One region of the Streptomyces sp. YIM S03343 genome, then DNA from elsewhere that is predicted to be linked to it. Evidence: riboswitches for the same ligand, from Rfam matches in the RefSeq annotation. Region 1 holds a riboswitch; each other region holds the start of a gene.
The links. A riboswitch is a leader RNA that binds a small molecule or an ion and turns the genes downstream of it on or off. The one in region 1 is predicted to bind cyclic di-AMP.
Positions count from the first base shown of each region.

Region 2: it holds a riboswitch for cyclic di-AMP, as region 1 does, so the genes downstream of both, ACSYGN_RS24125 (transglycosylase family protein) here and ACSYGN_RS21330 (M23 family metallopeptidase) in region 1, are expected to answer to the same signal.
Region 3: it holds a riboswitch for cyclic di-AMP, as region 1 does, so the genes downstream of both, ACSYGN_RS10055 (M23 family metallopeptidase) here and ACSYGN_RS21330 (M23 family metallopeptidase) in region 1, are expected to answer to the same signal.

Region 1 covers NZ_JBPUKX010000001.1:4,907,608-4,914,815, forward strand. Annotated here, with positions in the region: gene ACSYGN_RS21300 (DUF2637 domain-containing protein) at 1-136, shown strand, start outside; gene ACSYGN_RS21305 (GTP cyclohydrolase II) at 205-900, opposite strand; gene ACSYGN_RS21310 (MarR family winged helix-turn-helix transcriptional regulator) at 1,076-1,678, opposite strand; gene ACSYGN_RS21315 (dihydrofolate reductase family protein) at 1,821-2,951, shown strand; tRNA gene ACSYGN_RS21320 (tRNA-Met) at 3,093-3,166, opposite strand; gene ACSYGN_RS21325 (PP2C family protein-serine/threonine phosphatase) at 3,333-4,403, shown strand; cyclic di-AMP (ydaO/yuaA leader) riboswitch at 4,717-4,873, shown strand; gene ACSYGN_RS21330 (M23 family metallopeptidase) at 4,884-5,936, shown strand; gene ACSYGN_RS21335 (PrsW family intramembrane metalloprotease) at 6,075-7,208, opposite strand, start outside.
Region 2 covers NZ_JBPUKX010000001.1:5,508,074-5,515,281, forward strand. Annotated here, with positions in the region: gene ACSYGN_RS24115 (cytochrome P450 family protein) at 1-946, shown strand, start outside; gene ACSYGN_RS24120 (transglycosylase family protein) at 1,145-2,209, shown strand; cyclic di-AMP (ydaO/yuaA leader) riboswitch at 2,408-2,578, shown strand; gene ACSYGN_RS24125 (transglycosylase family protein) at 2,582-3,271, shown strand; gene eno (phosphopyruvate hydratase) at 3,839-5,119, shown strand; gene ACSYGN_RS24135 (FtsB family cell division protein) at 5,392-5,868, shown strand; gene ACSYGN_RS24140 (DUF501 domain-containing protein) at 6,009-6,527, shown strand; gene ACSYGN_RS24145 (Ppx/GppA phosphatase family protein) at 6,688-7,208, shown strand, end outside.
Region 3 covers NZ_JBPUKX010000001.1:2,353,594-2,360,801, forward strand. Annotated here, with positions in the region: gene ACSYGN_RS10035 (DUF5998 family protein) at 1-372, opposite strand, end outside; gene ACSYGN_RS10040 (bifunctional acetate--CoA ligase family protein/GNAT family N-acetyltransferase) at 470-3,358, opposite strand; gene ACSYGN_RS10045 (HPr family phosphocarrier protein) at 3,538-3,819, shown strand; gene ACSYGN_RS10050 (GntR family transcriptional regulator) at 4,138-4,833, opposite strand; gene ACSYGN_RS10055 (M23 family metallopeptidase) at 5,061-5,822, opposite strand; cyclic di-AMP (ydaO/yuaA leader) riboswitch at 5,835-6,000, opposite strand; gene ACSYGN_RS10060 (M16 family metallopeptidase) at 6,576-7,208, opposite strand, start outside.

The DNA of each region.
Region 1 (7,208 bases):
CGCGCTGGCGTGTTTCTGGGAACTGGTCGGCCAAGTCAGCGCCGCTTCGAAGCAGCGGCCCCGCCATGCCGTACCCGGCGCCGAGGCCGCCGCGGCGGAACGATCCGGCAGACCCCACCGGGCCCCGGGGCGCTGAGCAGGGACGGACCAGGGATGGATCAGGGCCGGAGCAGGGACGGATCAGGAACGGACGAGGGACTGCCCTCAACCCGCCGTACGCTCCGTCAGATCGGTGACTTCGGCGAGTTCGGCCAGTTCGGCGACTTCGGCCGGTTCCGTCAGCTGGGCCAGCGGCAGGGTGTGCTGGGTCTGGAGGACCTTGGCGCGTAGATAGCGGACGTTGTGCGCGGTGGTGAAGACACCGGTGGACACCCGCTCCCGGACGTCGATGCCCAGCGTCCGCAACTGCTCCGCCTTGTCCGGGTTGTTGGACAGCAGGTCGAGCCGCTCGATACCGAGCGCGCGCAGCATCTGTGCGGCGGCCGTGTAGTCGCGGCCGTCCTCGGGCAGTCCGAGGGCGGCGTTCGCCTCGTAGGTGTCGAGGCCCTGGTCCTGGAGGGCGTACGCGTCGAGCTTGTTGTAGAGGCCTATGCCCCGGCCCTCCTGGCGCAGATAGAGCAGGACACCGCCGCGCGCCGCGATCCGCTCCACCGCCTCACGCAGTTGGGGGCCGCAGTCGCAGCGCGCGGAGCCGAAGACATCGCCGGTCAGGCACTCGGAGTGCAGCCGGACCAGGGGGGTGCTGCCGGGCTCGGGGGTGCCGAGGACGGCGGCGACGTGCTCCTGGCCGTCGGCCAGACCGTGGAAGGTGACGAGGTCGGCGTCGACGCTGTAGCCGTCCTGGAAGCGCAGCGGTACCCGGACGCGGGCGCGCTGGGTGGCGGCAAGGGTGTCGGGCATGCGGGTCTCCCGGTTGCGGTGCGGGTGTGTCTGCCGCGGCCGACCGCTCGTCGGTACTGCTACTGCTACTGCTAGTGCTTCAAATTTTGAGCAGTTGGCCACAGGGAGAGACCCTACCCCATGCTTTAAAGTTGAAGCAATTGTTTTTCCGCTGTTCGTCCGCGCTCGGGGTGACTCACAAGGCAGTGGACGCCGGGGAGGCGGACGGTGCGGAAGGGGGCGCCGGGGAAGTCGGCGACGGGGACGTGGATGACGGGGACGCGGACGACGGGCAGGCGGACGACCGCCGCCGCCAAGGGACGTCATCGGGTCCCGCCCCGCGATCCTCACCCTGGAGCCCCCGCACGATCCCCGTGCAGATCTCCTCCAGCTGCCCCACCTGCTCCGGGGTGAGCCGGTCGAAGAGCGTGGCGCGCACCGTCTCGACATGCCCGGGCGCCGTACGCTCCAGCACGGCCATCCCCTCGTCGGTCAGCACCGCGATGCTGCTGCGCTTGTCCCAGCGGCAGTCCTCGCGGCGCAGCAGCCCGTCCCGCTCCAGCCGGGTCACGGCGTACGTCAGCCTGCTGCGCGTGATCTTCAGGGTCTCGGCGAGATCGGTCATCCGCAGCCGGTGGTCCGGCGCGGCGGACAGGTTGGCCAGCACCGAGTAGAACAGATGGGGCATGCCGGCCTCCTGCTGGAGCTGCCGGTCGATCGCGTCCTCCAGGAGCTGCGACGCGGCGATGTACGCGCGCCAGGCGCGCTGCTCGTCGGGGGTGAGCCAGCGGGTCGTCATGCTCCCAGTGTAGGTTTGTTTCAAACTTGAACCAAGGCGACCGTCCCCCGAACCCCTGGCCGTCCCCCCGAACCCCTGACCGTCTCCGAAGCCCCTGACCGACCTTTGATGCCCCAAGGCCCCCGAAGAGAGCGCCGACGCCATGCCGTACCCGTACGTCCTCCTGTCCGCCGCCGTCTCCCTCGACGGCTACCTGGACGACACCGGCCCCGAGCGCCTGCTGCTGTCCGGCCCGGCCGACTTCGACCGGGTCGACGAGGTACGGGCGTCCTGCGACGCCATCCTGATCGGCGCCGGCACCATCCGCGCCGACAACCCGCGCCTGCTGGTCAACTCCCCCGAGCGCCGGGATGCCCGCCGCGCCGCCGGGCAGCCGGAGTACCCCCTCAAGGTGACCGTCAGCGCCACGGGCGACCTGGACCCGGCGGCCCAGTTCTGGCACACCGGCGGGGACAAGCTGCTCTACACGACGGACAAAGGCGCCGACCGTGCCGGCGAACTGGCCCTCGCCGCCGATGTCGTCCCCCTCGGTCCCGCCCTCGACTGGCGGGAGCTGCTGACCCATCTGTACGAGGTGCGCAGGGTGCGCCGCCTGATGGTGGAGGGCGGCGGCACCGTCCACACCCAGCTCCTCCAGCATGGCCTCGCCGACGAACTCCAGCTGGTGCTCGCCCCGCTCTTCGTGGGCGACCCGGACGCCCCCCGCCTCTTCGGCCCCGGCACCTACCAGGGCGGACGGCTGCGGCTGCTGGAGACCCGCGCCATAGGCGACGTCGTCCTGATGCGCTACGAGCCCACCGCCCCCGGCACCGGTCCGCTCGCCACCGCCGCCGACCGGCACTGGCTGCGGCTGGCCTGCGAGCTGGCCGCGCTGTGCCCGCCGTCGGACACCGCGTTCAGCGTCGGTGCGGTGGCCGTCGCCGCCGACGGCACCGAGCTGGCCCGCGGCCACTCCCGGGAGGGGGGCGACACGGTCGTGCACGCGGAGGAGGCGGCCCTCGCCAAGACCGACCCGGCCGACCCGCGGCTGCCCGGCGCCACCGTCTACAGCAGCCTGGAACCCTGCGCCCGCCGCGCCTCCCGCCCCGCGCCCTGCGCCCGGCTGATTCTCGACGCGGGCGTACGGCGTGTCGTGACCGCCTGGCGGGAGCCGGACACCTTCGTCGCGGCGGCCGACGGCAACGGGCTGCTGACGGCGAACGGCGCCACCGTGGTCGTCATACCGGAGTACGAGCCCACCGCCAAGGCACCCAACGGGCATCTGCTGGACTGAGGGCGGGGAAGCGGTGCTCCCGCACGCCCGCACGACGGCGAGAACTGGACCGGGAAACCGGGAGAACCGGGGGAGCAGGGAGAACAGGAAAAAAGCCTGGGGCCGGAATCCATCACATGGATTCCGGCCCCAGGCCTTCAGTAGCGGGGACAGGATTTGAACCTGCGACCTCTGGGTTATGAGCCCAGCGAGCTACCGAGCTGCTCCACCCCGCGTCGGTGAGACCAGTGTACGGCATCTGGCAGGGTGCCCGCTCATCCGCTCGGCTCAGCCCCGTTCGCCGCCCGCCGCCGGGGCCGGACACTGGAGGTACGTCGGCTACGGACGGGGAGTCGGGTGGAGTGGCCTGGTGAGGTGGAGGAGCGACCCGGGCGCCGCATCATGTACGCCCGTACCGCCGTACGGCTCCTGCCCGCGCTGCTGCTGGCCGGCGGGATCCTCTTCGACTACCTCACCCCGCAGGAGTTCTCCGCGACCCCGCTGCTCACCGCCGCGCCGCTGGTCGCCGCCCCGCTCTACTCGCGGCGCGGCACGGTCCTCACCGGGCTCGCGGCCGTGCTCGCCGCGGTGGCCGTGCTGATCGGTCACGCCACACGGCATGTCGTGGTGGCCGTCGGCGCGGTGACGGAGCTGGTCACCGTCACCACGGTCGCGGTGCTCGCCGTCCTCATCAACATCCTCGTGCAGCGCGGGCAGCGGCAGCTCGCCTCCGTTCGCGAGATCGCCGAGGCCGCGCAGCTCGCTGTACTGCCCGAGCCGGAGGAACGCATCGGCGGTCTGGACATCGCGGCGCGCTACGAGGCGGCGCAGGCCGGGGCGTCCATCGGCGGCGATCTCTACGCCGTGCAGGACAGCCCGCACGGCGTCCGGCTGATCGTCGGGGACGTGCGGGGCAAGGGGATGGGTGCGGTGGGCATCGTGGCCGTCGTCATCGGGGCCTTCCGGGAGGCCGCCGAGCAGGAGGCCACGCTGGAGGCGGTCGCCCAGCGGTTGGAGCGGGCGCTGGTGCGCGAGGACAACCGGCGCGAGGCCGTCGACGCCGTCGAGGGGTTCACCACCGCCGTCCTCGCGGAGATCCCGCAGGGCGAGCCACTCGTCCGCGTCGTCAACCGCGGCCACCCCCCGCCGCTGCTGCTCCTCGCCGATGGCACCGTGCGCGTGCTGCACGCCGACACGGCGGCGCTGCCGCTCGGGCTGGGTGAGCTGAGCGCCCTGCCCGACCGCACCCAGGAGACGGACTTCCCGCCCGGGGCCACGCTGCTGCTCTACACCGACGGGCTGTCCGAGGCGCGCGACGCGCACGGCGTGTTCTACGACCCCGAGACAGGGCTCGGCGGCCGGACCTTCCCGGGCCCGCAGCCGCTGCTCACCGCCCTCGCCGCGGAGGCGCACCGGCACGCCGGGGGCGGTCTGACGGACGACATGGCGCTGCTCGCGGTACGGCGGCCGTGACACATCTCTCCGGCCGGTGGCGTGACACAAGTCTCCGGCCGACGCGTGACGCTTCCCGTCGGTCTCGCGCTGATATCGGTCCGGTATCACGTTGGGTGAGCGGACGGTCTCGCTCCGCATAACATCTGAGTCACCGTCACCGCCGCGGTGGCTGATGGGTGGAGGTCAACTCGCCCGATTTACGCCGGTCATGGCGGGTAAGTCCGGCGGAAAAATCTTGCTGATCACGGGGAACGGCTTGGAATCTCCCCTCCGCGTCTATTAACGTTCGATAACGCAGCGCGGTTGTCCCAGCCGTCACAAGAGACGGCTCCGTGCGCACGCGCCGAGTCCCGCAAGGGAGCCGGGGAACCACCACCCTGGGGTGAATCACGCGGATACCGCCGTGGAAGCACGGCGTTATACGCGCGTAGGAGACCTTCCTGCTCCGAACCCGTCAGCTAACCCGGTAGGCGAGAAGGAAGGAAGGAGCGCGCCCACGTGGCGTCTAACCGGCCTCTCACGGAGTCTCCGTACGTACCCGGCCAGCGCGGGGGAACCGACACCTTCGGCTACGGCGAGTACCAGACCGACGAGGGTCCCTGGCAGGAGTGGAACCCCACCGAGGACTCCCTCCGCCCGGTACGAGGCCGGCACCGCGTCGGCAAGCAGCGCGGCGGCGGACTCGCCCGCAGCTCCACCGTCCTGGGCGTCGGTGTCATAGCGGCCGTCGGCGCGGGCGGCATGGCCAGCGCCAACACCGGCAAGCCGCCGGTCTCCATCTCCATGCCCGATCTGCCCTCCGTGGGCTCCCTGCTCGGCGACTCCGGCTCGGGCGGCGACTCGGGCAGCGACTCGGCCAAGGCGTCCCAGGCCGCGCTCAGCACCATGACGACGACGGTGGCCGACAGCAAGAGCTCCGACGCGGGCGAGGCGCTGCGCAACCGGATCATGGCGCAGGCCGAGCAGCAGCAGACCCAGGTCGCGAACAAGGCCCAGACGGCCGCCGAAACCGCCGCCGCCAAGCGCACCGCTGCCGCCGCTGCCGCCGCCGAGAAGGCCGCCGCCGCCAAGGCCGAGGCGGCCAAGGCGAAGGCGGAGGAGGCCGCGAAGAAGAAGGCCGAGGCCGCGCGCCTGGCCGCGCTGGCCAAGCAGTACACGCTGCCGGTCGCGTCCTACACCATCACCGGCACCTTCGGTCAGGCCGGCACGTTGTGGTCCTCCGGCTATCACACAGGCCTCGACTTCGCCGCGCCCACGGGCACGCTGATCAAGGCGATCCACAGCGGCACGATCACCGAGGCGGGCTGGGCCGGCGCCTACGGGTACCGCACCATCCTGACTCTCGATGACGGTACCGAGCTGTGGTTCAACCACCAGTCGTCGATCAGCGTCTCCGTCGGCCAGAAGGTCAGCACGGGCGATGTGATCGGCCGCGTCGGCGCCACCGGCAACGTCACCGGCCCGCATCTGCACCTGGAGGTCCACCCGAACGGGCAGGCCACCGCCACCGATCCGATGACATGGCTGCGCGGCAAGGGCCTCAACCCCTGACGGCGCTCAGCCTCTGGCAGGCTGGCTGTTCTGCTTCTCTCTTATCCCTCCCCTCTGGTCTCCGGCGGTCCTGACGGCTTCCCCCCGACGTCAGGGCTGCCGGTTTTTGCATGCGGCGGGGCGGATGGGGCCGACGGCTCAGGTGAGATAGGGGTTGTGGATGGGGTACGGCGCGGCGGGAGCGCCGTACCCGTGGCCGCCGGAGCCGCCATAGCCGTACGCCGCGGGCGGCGGCCACGGAGAGGGCACCGTCCCGTACGTCGCCCCGTGCCTTCCGCGCTCCGGCCAGACGCGTGCGGCCGCGTGCTGGAGGGCGGGGCGGGCGATGTGGCGGCGGTTCCACAGCTCGCCCAACAGTTCGGCCTCGCGGACGACGAAGTCGGGGCCGGCGCGTCCGCCGCGTCCGCGATGGCGCAGGAAGGCCAGCGAGGTGGCGATGGCCTCGTACTCGGCGACGGCGCGGGCGGCGGGCTTGCCCCAGTAGTGGCGCGCGTACTCGCGGGCGATGCCGCGCGCCCGCATCGAACCGAGCACGAACGGCTCGGCGGGCGTCAGCCAGCCCGCGACGGCATAGGCGGGCAGCTCCTCCCGTACGGTCCTCAGCTCGCGCTGTCTGGTCCAGACGGCGAGCCAGGTCAGCAGCCCGAACGCGGGCACCATGAACGCGCCGTACACCGCGAAGAAGCCGTACTGGCCGAGGGAGGACGAGCCGTTCCAGACGGCGTGCATGCTCATCGCGAGCAGCAGCCCGGACAACGGCAGCAGGAAGCGGCGGACGCGCTGGTGGTCGGCGCAGAGGGCGGAGACCCCGAAGCCGATGCCGGTGAGGACGGTGAAGAGGGGGTGCGCGAAGGGGGACATGATGACGCGCACGAAGAAGGTCGCGGCGGTGACGGAGGCGATGCCGCGGTCGCCGGTGAGCTGGTCGGTGCCGAAGGCGGTGCCGAGATAGAGGATGTTCTCGGTGAACGCGAAGCCGGTGGCGGTGACCCCGGCTATCACCACGCCGTCGACCAGCCCGGTGAAGTTCCGTCTGCGGAACAGGAAGACGAGCAGTACGGCGGCGGCCTTGGCGGACTCCTCCACGATGGGGGCGATGACGGTGGCGCCGAGGGTGTCGGCGTTCGTCGGGTCGGCGGTGGCCGTGGCTATCCATCTGGTGGCGAAGCTGTTGGCGACGATCGCTATGAGCGCGGCGGCGCAGGCTCCCCAGGCGAAGGCGAAGAGCAGATTGCGCCAGGGGCCGGGTTCGACGCGGTCGAGCCAGCGGAA
Region 2 (7,208 bases), 600 kb from region 1:
CAAGGCGTTCACCCCGCGCCGGGTCGCGGAGTTCGCTCCGCGGGTGCAGGAGCTGACGGACCGGCTGATCGACGGGTTCGCCGGGCGCGGCGGCGCGGACCTCATCCATGAGTTCGCGTTTCCGCTCCCTATCTATGCGATCTGCGATCTGCTCGGTGTCCCGCGCGAGGACCAGGACGACTTCCGGGACTGGGCGGGCATGATGATCCGTCATGGCGGAGGGCCGCGTGGCGGGGTGGCGCGGTCGGTGCGGAAGATGCGTGGCTATCTCGCCGAACTCATCCATAGAAAGAGGGAGCTGCTGCCCGATGAGCCAGGCGCGGGGGAGGACCTCCTCTCGGGGCTCATCCGGGCCTCGGACCACGGTGAGCACCTCACCGAGAACGAGGTTGCGGCGATGGCGTTCATCCTGCTGTTCGCCGGCTTCGAGACCACGGTCAATCTCATCGGCAACGGCATGTACGCGCTGCTGACCCACCCGGGGGAGCGGCGGCGGCTCCAGGAGTCCCTCGCGCGCGGCGAACGGGGGCTGCTGGAGAACGGGGTCGAGGAACTCCTGCGCTACGACGGGCCGGTGGAGATCGCGACATGGCGGTTCGCCACCCGGCCGCTCACGGTCGGCGGTCGGAGCATCGCTGCAGGTGATCCTGTACTTGTGGTGCTCGCGGCGGCCGATCGGGACCCCGAGAGGTTCCAGAATCCGGACGTGCTCGACCTCGCTCGAAGTGACATGCAACACCTTGGTTACGGCCACGGTATCCACTACTGCCTCGGCGCACCCCTGGCCCGGGTCGAGGGGCGGACCGCGCTCGGTACCCTGCTGACCCGGCTGCCGGACCTGGAACTGGCGGTGGAATCGACCGATTTGCGGTGGCGTGGTGGGCTCATCATGCGTGGACTGCGCGGCTTGCCCGTGGAGTTCACCTCCGTCACACCCGTCCGGTAATCGACCGGATCGACATTTTCGACTGACGGGAGCCTTACTCAAAAGGTGACATTCCCTCACCTCTGTGATCTTCGCGTGATCTCCGTGGCATGAACTTGTGATGACTGATCGTCTGTCGCTACGTTCGACCGTCAGCACGGCGACACACCGAGCTTCAAACGCCGCGCTGGTCACTGCTGTCTCGTGAAAGGCCCCGATATGCTCTCCGGGAACGGTCGTCATCGTCGCCCCCGTCAGGCCCCGGCCCTCATCGTCGCGGCCGGTGTGACAGGCTCCGCCATCGCCATCCCGCTGCTCGGCGCGGCGAGCGCCCACGCGGCCGACGGCACCACATGGGACAAGGTCGCCCAGTGCGAGAGCGACGGCGCCTGGAGTGCCGACATAGGCAACGGGCGTTACGGCGGCCTCCAGATCACCCAGGCCGACTGGGAGCAGTACGGCGGTCTCGACTATGCCGCGCGTGCCGACCAGGCCAGCCGGCAGCAGCAGATAGCCGTCGCCGAGAAGATCCTCGCGGACCAGGGTGCCGACGCGTGGGCGACCTGTGGTGCGCTCTACGGACTGGACAAGGACTCGGGCAACGCCTCGGTCGACACGGGTGTCGCCGACGACGAGAACTCCGACTCGTCGTCAGGGTCGTCGGACAACTCACAGTCGGACGAGAACGGCAACTCAGGCAACTCCAACTCTTCGGACAAGTCGGACTCGAAGGATGATTCTGACTCGTCCGATGTGCCGGTCTCATCCGGTCTGTCGGACTCCTCGACCGACAACTCGTCCAGCTCGGGCAACGGGTCGTCCTCGTCGTCCAAGGGGAAGAGCAACAATGGCAAGTCCGACAAGAACGGTAAGTCCGACTCCTCCGGTGTGACGGACTCCACGAAGTCCACGGGGTCCGGCTCGACCGGCTCGCAGTCCCCGACCACCTCGCCGACCGAGGCGCCGACGGGTGACACGACGGACGATTCCCTTCAGGCCGACGGGACTTCGGCCCTGGTCGACACCGGTGCCCTCGGCTCAGGACGGCACCGTGGCGCCAGCGACGAGGGCGAGGGCGGCCTCTCCAGCGACTCCACCGGCGGGCGGCACGCCTCGCAGACCGACGGCACGTACACCGTCCGTGCCGGGGACAGCCTCATCTCCATCACGGACGCCCTGGACCTCGACGGCGGGTGGCGGCACCTCTATGCCATGAACAAGAAGACCATCGGTTCCGATCCCGACCGCATCACGGCTGGTCAGACTCTGCAGATCGGTTCGTAAACGGGCGAAATCGAGCGGGAGTTGATGCACCGTTTCGTACGGTAATGTCCACTTTGGTGAAAGTGTGGGATCAGTCTCAGAAGCCCTGATCGTCTTTGAAATTCCATGAGCCGTGTGTCTACGGTCAATGCCGCCCGGCACCCCGGGCCCCGGCCGTCGTTACGCCGAGTCCTGCCAGCGGCAGTCCGGGAACAGTCGTCGCGTCAAGCGCCGTAGGCAGGAGCGGGGGACCCAAGGTAGGCGCCGGGCCCGGCAGTCGAACGCCGGTTCCGGCTAGGGGTGAAGTCATGCCTCCTCAGGAGGTGTGACCGGGCAACTCAACCGGCCCGAACCCGACAGCTCACCTCGCAGGCGTCGGTGAGGGGATCTTCCATGCTGTTCTCCAGCAAGGGCAAGCACCGTCGTCCGTCCAAGGCCACCCGTGTCGTCGCCGTCGTCGGTGTCACCGGCGCCGCGATAGCCGCCCCGCTGATGGCCGCCGGCACCGCCTCCGCCGCCACCGCCTCCGAGTGGGACGCCGTCGCCCAGTGCGAGTCGGGCGGCAACTGGGCCATCAACACCGGCAACGGCTACTACGGCGGCCTCCAGTTCTCCGCCTCCACCTGGGCCGCGTACGGCGGCACGGCGTACGCGCCGACCGCCAACCAGGCCAGCAAGGCGCAGCAGATCGCCATCGCCGAGAAGGTTCTCGCCTCCCAGGGCAAGGGCGCCTGGCCGGTCTGCGGCACGGGCCTGTCCGGTGCCGCCTACAACGGCGGCACGGCGTCGTCCTCGGGCTCCACCGGCTCCGCCACCACCAAGCGCTCCACCGAGAAGCCGGCCGCCTCCCGCTCCGCCCAGCGCCCGGCCGCGAAGTCCGCCTCGAAGACGGTCACCACCCCGACCGGCAAGAAGGTCAAGAAGGGTGACGGCGAGTACAAGGTCGTCAAGGGTGACTCGCTCAGCTCCATCGCCGTGAAGCACCACGTCAACGGCGGCTGGCAGAAGCTGTTCAAGCTCAACAAGGGCGTCGTCGAGCACGCCGACCTGATCTACCCGGGCCAGCAGCTGCACCTGAAGTGACAGTCCGTGGCCAGCTGAGCCACAGGCCCCTCACATCCCCGGCCATGACAGTTGAGGCCCCGTGAGGGTCCCGCGACTCCCATGGTCTCCCCGCCCCGGCGCGCATTCCCCCGTACGCGCCGGGGCGGGGTTCTGCGTTCTCCGGGTTCGTCGGCGTTCTCCGCACCCACGAGGTGCGTTCTCCGGCGTTCTCCGGTCTTCTGCAGGTTCTCCGGGGCAATTCACAAGTGAACTCCGGCGCATTCCGCCGCGTTCCGGCGTATTCGTGGTGTTCCCGGCGTGTTCCGGCGTGTCCCGGCGCGTTCCTCGGTATGCCCCGGCGCGTTTCCGGCTGTGCCCCGGAGGGTCAACCGGTGTTCTTCTCCGGGTGTATTCGAGGCGTTCTCCACCCTCGCTTTGTTCCGTGGTGAAACAATTGGGTACCGTCTGACCCAGTCCTTGGACCGGTCGGTCGGCTGGCCGACTGCCCAGAGACGGTTAGGCTCTAGTCGCAAGGCTCCACCATGGCCGTCAAAGGCCCACGTGCACCCCGCACCACATGCGTCACATTCCGAGAAGGAGATGCTCGTGCCGTCCATCGACGTCGTCGTAGCCCGGGAAATCCTGGACTCCCGAGGCAATCCCACGGTCGAGGTCGAGGTCGGCCTCGACGACGGCAGCACGGGTCGTGCCGCCGTCCCGTCCGGCGCCTCCACCGGTGCCTTCGAGGCCATCGAGCTTCGCGACGGCGACCCCAACCGTTACCAGGGCAAGGGTGTCGAGAAGGCCGTCCTCGCCGTCATCGAGCAGATCGGCCCGGAGCTGGTCGGCTACGACGCGACCGAGCAGCGCCTGATCGACCAGGCCATGTTCGACCTGGACGCGACCGACAACAAGGGCTCGCTCGGCGCCAACGCCATCCTCGGCGTCTCGCTCGCCGTCGCCCACGCCGCCTCCGAGGCCAGCGACCTCCCGCTGTTCCGCTACCTGGGCGGCCCCAACGCGCACCTGCTGCCGGTGCCGATGATGAACATCCTGAACGGCGGCTCGCACGCCGACTCCAACGTGGACATCCAGGAGTTCATGATCGCCCCGATCGGCGCGGAGTCCTTCTCCGAGGCCCTGCGCTGGGGTGCCGAGGTCTACCACACGCTGAAGAAGGTCCTGAAGACCAAGGGCCTGTCCACCGGCCTCGGCGACGAGGGCGGCTTCGCCCCGAACCTGGGCTCCAACCGTGAGGCCCTCGACCTGATCCTCGAGGCCATCAAGGAAGCCGGTTACGCCCCCGGCGAGCAGATCGCCCTCGCGCTCGACGTCGCCGCCTCCGAGTTCTACAAGGACGGCAAGTACCTCTTCGAGGGCAAGGAGCGCTCCGCCGCCGAGATGACGGAGTACTACGCCGAGCTCGTGGCGGCGTACCCGCTCGTCTCCATCGAGGACCCGCTGTTCGAGGACGACTGGGCCGGCTGGAAGGTCATCACCGACAAGCTCGGCGACAAGGTCCAGCTGGTCGGCGACGACCTGTTCGTCACCAACCCGGAGCGCCTGGCCCGCGGTATCGAGGAGGGCAGCGCCAACGCCCTGCTGGTGAAGGTGAACCAGATCGGTTCGCTCACCGAGACCCTCGACGCCGTCGAGCTCGCCCAGCGCAGCGGCTACAAGTGCATGATGTCGCACCGCTCCGGTGAGACCGAGGACGTCACCATCGCCGACCTGGCCGTCGCCACCAACTGCGGCCAGATCAAGACCGGTGCCCCGGCCCGCTCCGAGCGTGTCGCCAAGTACAACCAGCTGCTGCGCATCGAGGAGATCCTCGACGACGCCGCGGTGTACGCCGGCCGCAGCGCCTTCCCGCGCTTCAAGGGCTGACCCGGCCGAGGTCAAGCCTCAGCCAGTCGCACGTACGTCCCCGTACGCGGTCCCGTACCGTGTCCGGGGACGTACGTGCGTCTGCGCGCGGCGTGCGGATACGTACGGTGTGCGCGGGTGCGTGCGTCCGGTGTGCGGACGACGTAGGTGCGCGGGCGCGTGTACGGACGTAGGGGCGTACGGGCGTGCGGGCCGAGTGTGGGTGCGTACGCCGCGTACGCGGCGTAGGACGATGCGGGTGACGGCACCCGACGGAACGGGAGGCGGGGACCATGGCCGTGAAGAACCGGGACCGGTTCTCCACCGCGACGCGGCTGAGGCTGCTCGGCGAACAGACCGCAGAGCGTGTCTACCGCTCCCAGACCAAACGCCAGGCCCGCCGCTCCCGGCTCACCGGCCGCGCCGCCCTGCTCGCCATCGTCGTGTGCACGCTTGTGGTCGCGCTCGCCTACCCGATACGCCAGTACGTCTCCCAGCGCGCCGAGATCGCCGACCTCCAGCGGCAGAAGCGCCAGGCCGCGGCGCGTGTCGAGCAACTGCGTGACCTCAAGGCGCGCTGGCAGGACGACGCGTACGCCGAGCAGCGGATCCGCGAACGGCTGCACTACGTGCTCCCGGGCGAGACCGGGTACATCGTGATCAACCCCGGGGTGACCAAGCAGTCGCACACGCAGCAGGGGGCCGCCGACCGGTCCTGGTACGCGAATATGTGGGACGGGGTCGACAAGGCGGACGCCGCCGGGCGCTGACGTCGTCGTTCGTCGTGTTTCCTCGCTGCGGGTAGCGTTCGGAGCGACCCGCAACCCGCGACCCGCAGCGATGCAGAGCGACGACAGCTGCGACCGAGAGCGCTGCGACCGAGAGCGCTGCGACCGACAGAAAGACACGCATGGAAACGCCCCCGCCGTCCACCCCGCGCACCGAGCCCACCGACGCGGACGTCGAAGCCTTCAAGGAGCAGCTCGGGCGTCCCCCGCGCGGCCTGCGCGCCGTCGTGCACCGGTGCCCGTGCGGGCAGCCGGACGTCGTCGAGACCGCCCCGCGGCTGCCCGACGGCACGCCCTTCCCCACGCTCTACTACCTCACCTGCCCGCGCGCCGCCTCCGCGATCGGCACGCTGGAGGCGGAGGGCGTGATGAAGGAGATGACGGAGCGGCTGGGTACGGATCCGGAGCTGGCCGCGGCGTATCGCGCCGCTCATGAGGACTACATCCGGCGGCGCGACGCGATCGAGGAGCTGACCGGGTTCCCGAGTGCCGGGGGGATGCCGGATCGGGTGAAGTGTCTTCATGTGCTGGTGGCGCATTCGCTGGCTGCCGGGCCTGGGGTGAATCCGCTCGGGGACGAGGCGATCGCGATGCTGCCGGAGTGGTGGCGGAAGGGGCCGTGTGTGGGGGGCGGGGAGTGAGTTCGCCCCCGCCGCCCCTTCCCGTTCCCGACCCCGGGGGCGCTGCCCCCGGACCCCGTTTTCGGCCTGAACGGCCTCGTCCTCAAACTCCCCCAAGCTCTTCGAGCAGGGGGGACCCCCAGACGGGCTGGATACACCGACCTTGCTGTGAAGGAACCCCATGACCCGTGTCGCCGCCGTCGACTGCGGTACCAACTCCATCCGGCTGCTCGTCGCCGATGCCGACCCTGCCACCGGGGAACTGGTCGAGCTGGACCGGCGGATGATCATTGTGCGGCTCGGGCAGGGGGTCGACCGGACCGGGCGGCTCGCCCCCGAGGCGCTGGAGCGGACCTTCGCCGCCTGCCGTGAGTACGCGGCCGTCATCAAGGAACTCGGTGCCGAGCGGGTGCGGTTCGTGGCGACCTCCGCCTCCCGGGACGCGGAGAACCGGGACGAGTTCGTGCGGGGCGTGCTGGACATCCTCGGTGTCGAGCCCGAGGTGGTCAGCGGGGAGCAGGAGGCCGAGCTGTCCTTCACCGGCGCCACCAAGGAACTCACCGGCACCGACGGCTTCGCCCGGCCGTTCCTCGTGGTGGACATCGGCGGCGGCTCCACCGAGTTTGTGGTCGGCGACGACCGGGTGCGCGCCGCGCGCTCCGTGGACGTCGGCTGTGTGCGCATGACGGAGCGGCACTTGGT
Region 3 (7,208 bases), 2.6 Mb from region 1:
CACGACCTCGCGGGGCAGGGTGCCCGGCACGTACTGCTCGGGGTTGGCGACCACGCGGCTGACGACGACGGAGGAGATCCGGCCGAGCTTCACGGACTCGGTCGAGGTGGTCGCGTACGGCGTCGGGGAGGTGGTGTCGGCGGTCTGCTCGTCGGTGTGGCTGACGATGAACCGGTTGCCGGTGAGGACCAGCACGGTGACGTGCCTGCGCACCTCGTTCTGGTCGAACGTGGTCTCCTGGTGGACCAGGTACGACCGGATGGGCTCGCCGCCCACGGCGGCCTCCACCGCCTCGGCCACGAGGGCCGGGTAGTAGCCGCTGCGCTCGATCGCCGCGCGCAGCCCCTGGGTCGACGTACTGGTCTTGGCCATGACGTCCATCCTACGGGGGTGCACTGACTGCGAGGGACCTGTCGCGGTCGTCTCGGTGCACCGGAGGTGCCCCTCCCGGTGGACCGGCGGTGTCTGTTCAGTAGACCGGCAGTGTCCTGGGGCCGAGGTCGTCGCGTGCCGGGGGCCGGGCCAGCCGCACGGTGGCACCGAGGACGCTCAGGCCGTGCGGGGCCACGACGACGGGTTCCAGGGCGACCGCGACAACCTCGGGATGGTCGTCGACGAGCCGCGACACGCGCAGCAGCAGTTCCTCCAGGGCGGCCGAGTCGACCGGTGCGGAGCCGCGCCAGCCGAACAGGAGCGGTGCCGTCCGGATCGACCGGATCATGGTGGCGGCGTCCCGGTCGGTGACGGGGATCAGCCGGTGGGCCATGTCGCCGAGCAGTTGCGAGGCCGCTCCGGCGAGGCCGAACGACATGACGGCGCCCGCCGCCGGGTCGATCACGGCGCGTATGACGGTGTCGACACCGCGTGGCGCCATCCGCTGCACGACCGGCCGCAGCTCCACGGGTGATCCGAACAGCTCGGTCAACTCTCCGTACGCCCGCCGCAGTTCCCGCTCGTCCGCGAGGTCGAGGCGTACGCCGCCGAGGTCGGCGCGGTGGCGCAGATGCGGGGCGGTGGCCTTGAGGGCCACGGGGTAGCCGAGGGTGCGGGCGGCCTCGGCGGCGGCGTCGGGGGTGGCCGCGGGCAGGGCGCGGTGCACGTCGATGCCGTAGTGGCCGAGCAGTTCGCAGGTCTCCTCGTCGCTGAGGGTCAGTCCCTGGCCGCGGGCGAGGAGGGTGCCGATGACGGCGGCGGCGCCCTCCGCGTCGACGTCCTCGTGGTCGGGCACCTTGCCGGGCACGGCGGCGTCGGCCCGCCACTGGGCGTACGTGACGGCTTCGGCGAGGGCGCGGACGGCCCGCTCGGCGGCGGGGTAGGCGGGGATGAGGCGGGAGTGGACGTGGGTGGGGGTGGGGGCGGCGGGTGCGGCGGAGGGGGCTGCGGTGCCGGTGACCGGGGCGGGCGGCGGTGCGGTGGCGGGTCCTTCCGCGGTGCGGGGCCCGAGGCCGGCCGCGTCGCCGGCGGGCTCGGTGGTGATGTCGGTGTCCGGCTCGGGCGCGGTGCCCGCGGCGAAGGACAGGGCCGCGGCGAGGGCGCCGAGTTCGACGTGCACGACGAGGACCGGTTTCCCGGGGACCTGCCATGCGGCCGACTGGAGTGCCTCGGCCAGCTCGGTGTACCCGGTGGCGTCCTCGCCGACCGCGGGTATGACGGTCACCACCACGGCGTCGCACTCGTCGTCGCCCAGGGCCTTCGTCAGGGCGGCGTGGAAGTCGTCCGCCGAGGCGCTCGTCGTGAGGTCGAGCGGGCGCAGTGGCTTCAGGCCCTCGGCGAGGCAGGCGTCGTAGGTCAGCAGGCCCAGCGACTCCGAGTTGCCGAGGATCGCCACGCGCGGGCCGCCCGGCAGCGGCTGGCGGGCCAGGAGCAGGCCCGTGTCGACGAGTTCGGTGATCGTGTCGACGCGCATCACGCCGGCCTGGCGCAGCAGGGCCGAGACGGTGTCGCGCGGCAGGCGTGTCGCGCGGACGGCGTGTCCCGTCGGGACGGAGCCCGCGCCCTGGACGACGACCAGGGGCTTGACCGCCGCCGTGCGCCGGGCGAGGCGGGTGAACTTGCGCGGGTTGCCGATGGTCTCCAGGTACATGAGGACGACATCGGTGTCGGGGTCGTCGTACCAGTACTGCATGAGGTCGTTGCCGGAGACGTCCGCGCGGTTGCCGGACGACACGAAGGTCGACACTCCTGTGACCCCGGTGACACCGCCGCCGCGCCGGTGCAGCCGGGCGAGCAGGGCGACGCCGATGGCGCCGGACTGGGCGAACACTCCGATCCGGCCCGTGCGGGGCAGGGCGGGGGCGAGGGAGGCGTTGAGCCGCACACCGGGTGCGGTGTTCATGATCCCGAACGCGTTGGGTCCGACGATCCGCATGCCGTACGCGCGCGCGTGCCGGACGAGTTCGCGCTGGCGCTCAAGGCCTTCGGGGCCGCTCTCGGCGTACCCGGCGGACAGGACGACGAGGCCCTGGACGCCGTGTTCGCCGCATTCGGCGAGGACCGGGGGCACCTGCTCGGCCGGTACGGCGATCACGGCGAGGTCGATGGGGCCCTCGATCTCGCGCACGGAGCGGTGGGCGGGGACGCCGTCGAGTTCCTTCTGCCCCTCGGGAAGAGCCTGGTTCACTGCGTACAGGCGGCCGGTGAACCCGGCGTCCCGGATGTAGCCGAGGACGTCGTGACCCACGCCGCCGCGGGTGCGGCCCGCGCCGACGACGGCGACGGAACCGGGGGCGAGCAGCCGCCTCACCGAGCGGGCCTCGGCGCGCTGCTCGCGGGCGCGCTGGACGGCGAGCGAGCGGTCCGTGGGCTCGATGCCGAACTCCAGGTGCACGATGCCGTCCTCGAAGCTGCGCTTCTGGGTGTAGCCGGCGTCCCTGAACACCTTGATCATCTTGGTGTTGGCGGGCAGCACCTCGGCGGTGAACCGGCGGATGCCGCGTTCGCGCGCGACGGCGGCGATGTGCTCCAGGAGGGCGGAGGCGACGCCCCGCCCGTGGTGCGCGTCCTGCACCAGGAAGGCCACCTCGGCCTCGTCGGAGGGTCCGGAGGCGGGTGTCCCGCCGGGGCCGATTCGGTCATAGCGCACGGTGGCGATAAACTCGCCGCCGACGGTGGCCGCGAGTCCCACCCGATCCACAAAGTCGTGGTGCGTGAAGCGGTGGACGTCCTTCGCGGACAGCCGCGGGTAGGGCGCGAAGAAACGGAAGTACTTCGACTCGTCCGAGACCTGCTCGTAGAAGCTGACCAAGCGGTCGGCGTCGTCGGCGGTGATGGGCCGGATCCGCGCGGTGCCGCCGTCACGCAGCACCACGTCGGCTTCCCAGTGGGCGGGGTACTCGTGCCGGTCCGGCGAGCTCTGCATGGGGCCCAGCGTACGGCTCGCCCATGACAACGGCGCGGGGCAGCCTGTGAGGACGCAGACCGGGCCGAGGCCGCGACCCGGCGGCCGTTCCCGGACGGGCCGGACGGCCCATCCGGACACTCCTCACAATATGCAACACTGGTCTAGACAACCCTGAGAACTCTGAAGGGCAGCATCACATGGCTGAGCGCCGCGTCAACGTCGGCTGGGCCGAGGGCCTCCACGCCCGTCCCGCTTCCATCTTCGTCCGGGCCGCCACGGCCGCAGGCATCCCGGTGACGATCACCAAGGCCGACGGCACCGTCGCCAACGCGGCGTCCATGCTGGCGGTCCTGGGCCTCGGTGCCCAGGGCGGCGAGGAGATCGTCCTCACTTCCGACGCCGAGGGCGCGGAGGCCGCTCTCGACCGGCTGGCGAAGCTGGTCGCCGAGGGGCTCGAGGAGCTTCCGGAGACGGTCTGAACCACGGCGAGACACCACGGAGCCGCGTCCCCCTTACGGGTGGCGCGGCTCTGTCGTACCCGGGCGTCGCCGCTCCCGGGCCATGCCGTTCCCGGGCGGCGTCGCTTTCCGGGCGCCGTTGCTTTCCAGAACCGCTCGTGAGTTTCGCCACACCGGCCGCGATGTCACCGCGGCGCGCATGGAATTACCCGGGGCATACATCGAACGCGTCACGCGGGCATGCAAAAGGCGCACCGGCGGAATACACCGGGGCGCGGAAATCCGGGCAGCGGAAATACATCCCTGCGGAATAACACTTCTTTGTATACGGTGCGCGTGTTAATGCCGTAGACCCGTCATGTTTACGGGAGGTTGCGAAGTCCTCACACGCTCCAGACGGTCCGGGCCGCCGGAAAAGCGCAGCCGGTGGGCGGCCGTCGCACGCTCGGTGTGCAGGGCGGTGATCGCCCGCGCGCGCTCGCTGTCGCCGCGCGCCACCGCGTCCACGATGGCACCGTGCTCGGCCCAGGAGTCGACCGGGCTGGCGGGTGCCTCCACCGTGTACATCCAGGCGATCTTGTGCCGTAGCTGGGTGAGCATCGAGGTCAGGGCATGGCTGCCGGACGCCTGGGCGAGCGTCTCGTGGAACCAGCTGCCCAGGGAGCGCAGATCCTCGCTGTTGCCCCGCCGGGCGCGTTCCTGGCCCAGCCTGACCAGGCCGCGCAGCACCTTCAGATGGGCCTCGGTGCGGCGCTGGGCGGCCCGCGAGGCACCGAGCGGCTCCAGGAGCATGCGCATCTCCAGCAGGTCGGCGGCCTCGTGCTCGGTCGGCTCCGCGACGCACGCGCCCGCGTGCCGCCGGGTGACGACGAAGCCCTCGGCCTCCAGGGTGCGCAGGGCCTCGCGGACGGGGACGCGGGAGACGCCGTAGCGGCGGGCGAGGAGTTCCTCGGTGAGGCGGCTGCCGCGTTCGTAGGCACCGGCGACGATGTCGTCCCGGATCGCGGTGCACACCGAGTGCGCCGGAATACGCATGACCGACCTCCGCCTTAATCCCCGTGAAACGTCGACGATTGACATGTGTTCCGTGACTCTATTGCAACGGGACGGAATTTCCGACGGCGGACCGGAATCCGGGGATATTTTTTGGACAGTGGGCCGCCCAAAACACCGCGGGGCCCCGGCTCGGACGAGCCGGGGCCCCGCGGGATGCCTGCCGCGCGTCGGTGTACGCCCGCGCGCGGGGTGGGTGGCAGCGAGTGTCAGACGTTCACGCCGTGCTGGCGGAGGTAGGCGACGGGATCGATGTCGGAGCCGTACTCCGCGGTCGTACGGGCCTCGAAGTGCAGATGCGGTCCGGTGACGTTGCCGGTCGCACCGGACAGGCCGATCTGCTGGCCGGTGACGACCCGCTGACCCACGGACACCGCGATGGACGACAGGTGGCCGTACTGGGTGTAGGTGCCGTCGTTCATCCTGATGACGATCTGATTGCCGTACGCCCCTCCCCACCCGGTCTCGACGACGGTGCCGTAGCCCACCGCGTGGACGGTCGTACCGCTCGCGGCGTGGAAGTCGATGCCGGTGTGCGCGCCGGAGGACCACAGCGAGCTGCTGGCCTCGTAGCCCGTGGAGACGTACGAGTGGGAGATCGGCGCGACGAAGGTGTTGAGGCGCTTGCGCTCGGCCTCGCGGGCGGCGCGCTCCTTGGCCTCGCGAGCCTTCTGGGCCAGCTCGGCGGCGCGCTTGCGGGCGGCCTGCTCGGCCTCCTTGCGCTCGGCGGCCGCCTGCTGGGCGGTGGCCTGGGCGTCGATCTTGTCGGCGACCTTGTCGCCCAGGGCTACGACGGGGATGAGGCCGCTCGTCTCGACCGCGTTCTGCGCGGAGTCCTCGGCCGCGAGTGCGGGAGCCGCGAGGGTGCCCACGACGCCGCCGGTGGCGAGGGCCGCGATACCGGCGGCCTGGGCGGTGGAACGCTGCATCCGGCTGGGCCGACGGTGCTTCCCGGTGGCGCACGACGCCATGAAGTGGGTGGTCCTTTCCTTCCCTCTCGCCTACCGGGTTAGCTGACGGGTTCGGAGCAGGAAGGTCTCCTACGGACCCCCTCGCTGCACGCGCGGGCGCCCGATTCACCCCAGGGGACTGCTGTGGGTCCCCGGCTCCCCTGGCTCGCGCCGTACGGGGACTCGGCGATGGCTGTCCGGTGCCGCGGGTGCGGCGTGCTGCCTGACGGACAGGCCCGGACGACGCTAGACGGGGCGGCTTTCCGTCCTCAAACGGATCACGACTTTTGTAGCGCATGCCACAGGACAGACAGGGCCCCTCGGCCTCAAATCGGGCAAACGGGAGCCCTGGCGGTCCCGTTGGTGAACGAGGCTCGCGCTCTGACGGCGCCTCAGCCGCCCGGGCCCACGCGCGTGGGTCGGCGCGGTCGCCGCACGGAGGGTCTCGTGCGCCCGCGTGTCCACGTGCTCAGGTGCGGGTGCCGCCGCGGCGCGTGCGACACGGCGGGCCACGGAACGAGGCTCACGCACGCCATGCTTCCGGACTCGCGGTCCCGGTGGCCTACGGCGGGCGCCGGTGTGCCCGCTATTGCTGCCCCCCTGCCGTCGCGCTCCGCGGCTGCCCTGGAACGGCTGCGGCACAGCGGCCCGTCGAGCGACGCCCTGCCGGGTGAGGCACGCCTCGGTCCGATGCGGGCACGCGCGTGGCGCCTGATGCGAGCACGCGCGCGTGCCGTCCTGATGTCGGCACGCGCGCTTGTCGCTGCCGTGTGACTACTCCGCCGTGACGACCGTGACGTCGCCGATGCCGAGGGCCTCGACGGGCTCCTTGATCTGCGCCGCGTCGCCGACGAGGACGGTCACCAGGCGGTCCACCGGGAAGGCGCTCACGACCGCCGCGGTGGCCTCCACGGTGCCGGTCGCGGCGAGCTGCCGGTAGAGCGTCGCCTGGAAGTCGTCGGGCAGGTGCTGCTCGACCTGGTCGGCCAGCGTGCTCGCGACGGCCGCGGCGGTCTCGTACTTCAGCGGCGCCACGCCGACCAGGTTCTGCACGGCGACATCCCGCTCGGGGTCGGTCAGCCCCTCCGCTGCCAGCGTGCGCAGCACCGTCCACAGGTCCTGGAGCGCGGGCCCGGTGTTCGGCGTGTCGACGGAGCCGCTGATGGCGAGCATCGCCGCGCCGGTGCCGTCCGGCGTGGAGCGCAGGACCTGGCCGAACGCGCGCACGCCGTAGGTGTAGCCCTTCTCCTCGCGCAGGACGCGGTCGAGGCGGGAGGTGAGGGTGCCGCCGAGGCAGTAGGTGCCGAGCACCTGGGCGGCCCACATCCGGTCGTGGCGGTCGGGGCCGATCCGGCCGATGAGCAGCTGCGTCTGGACGGCGCCGGGCCGGTCCACGATCACGACCCG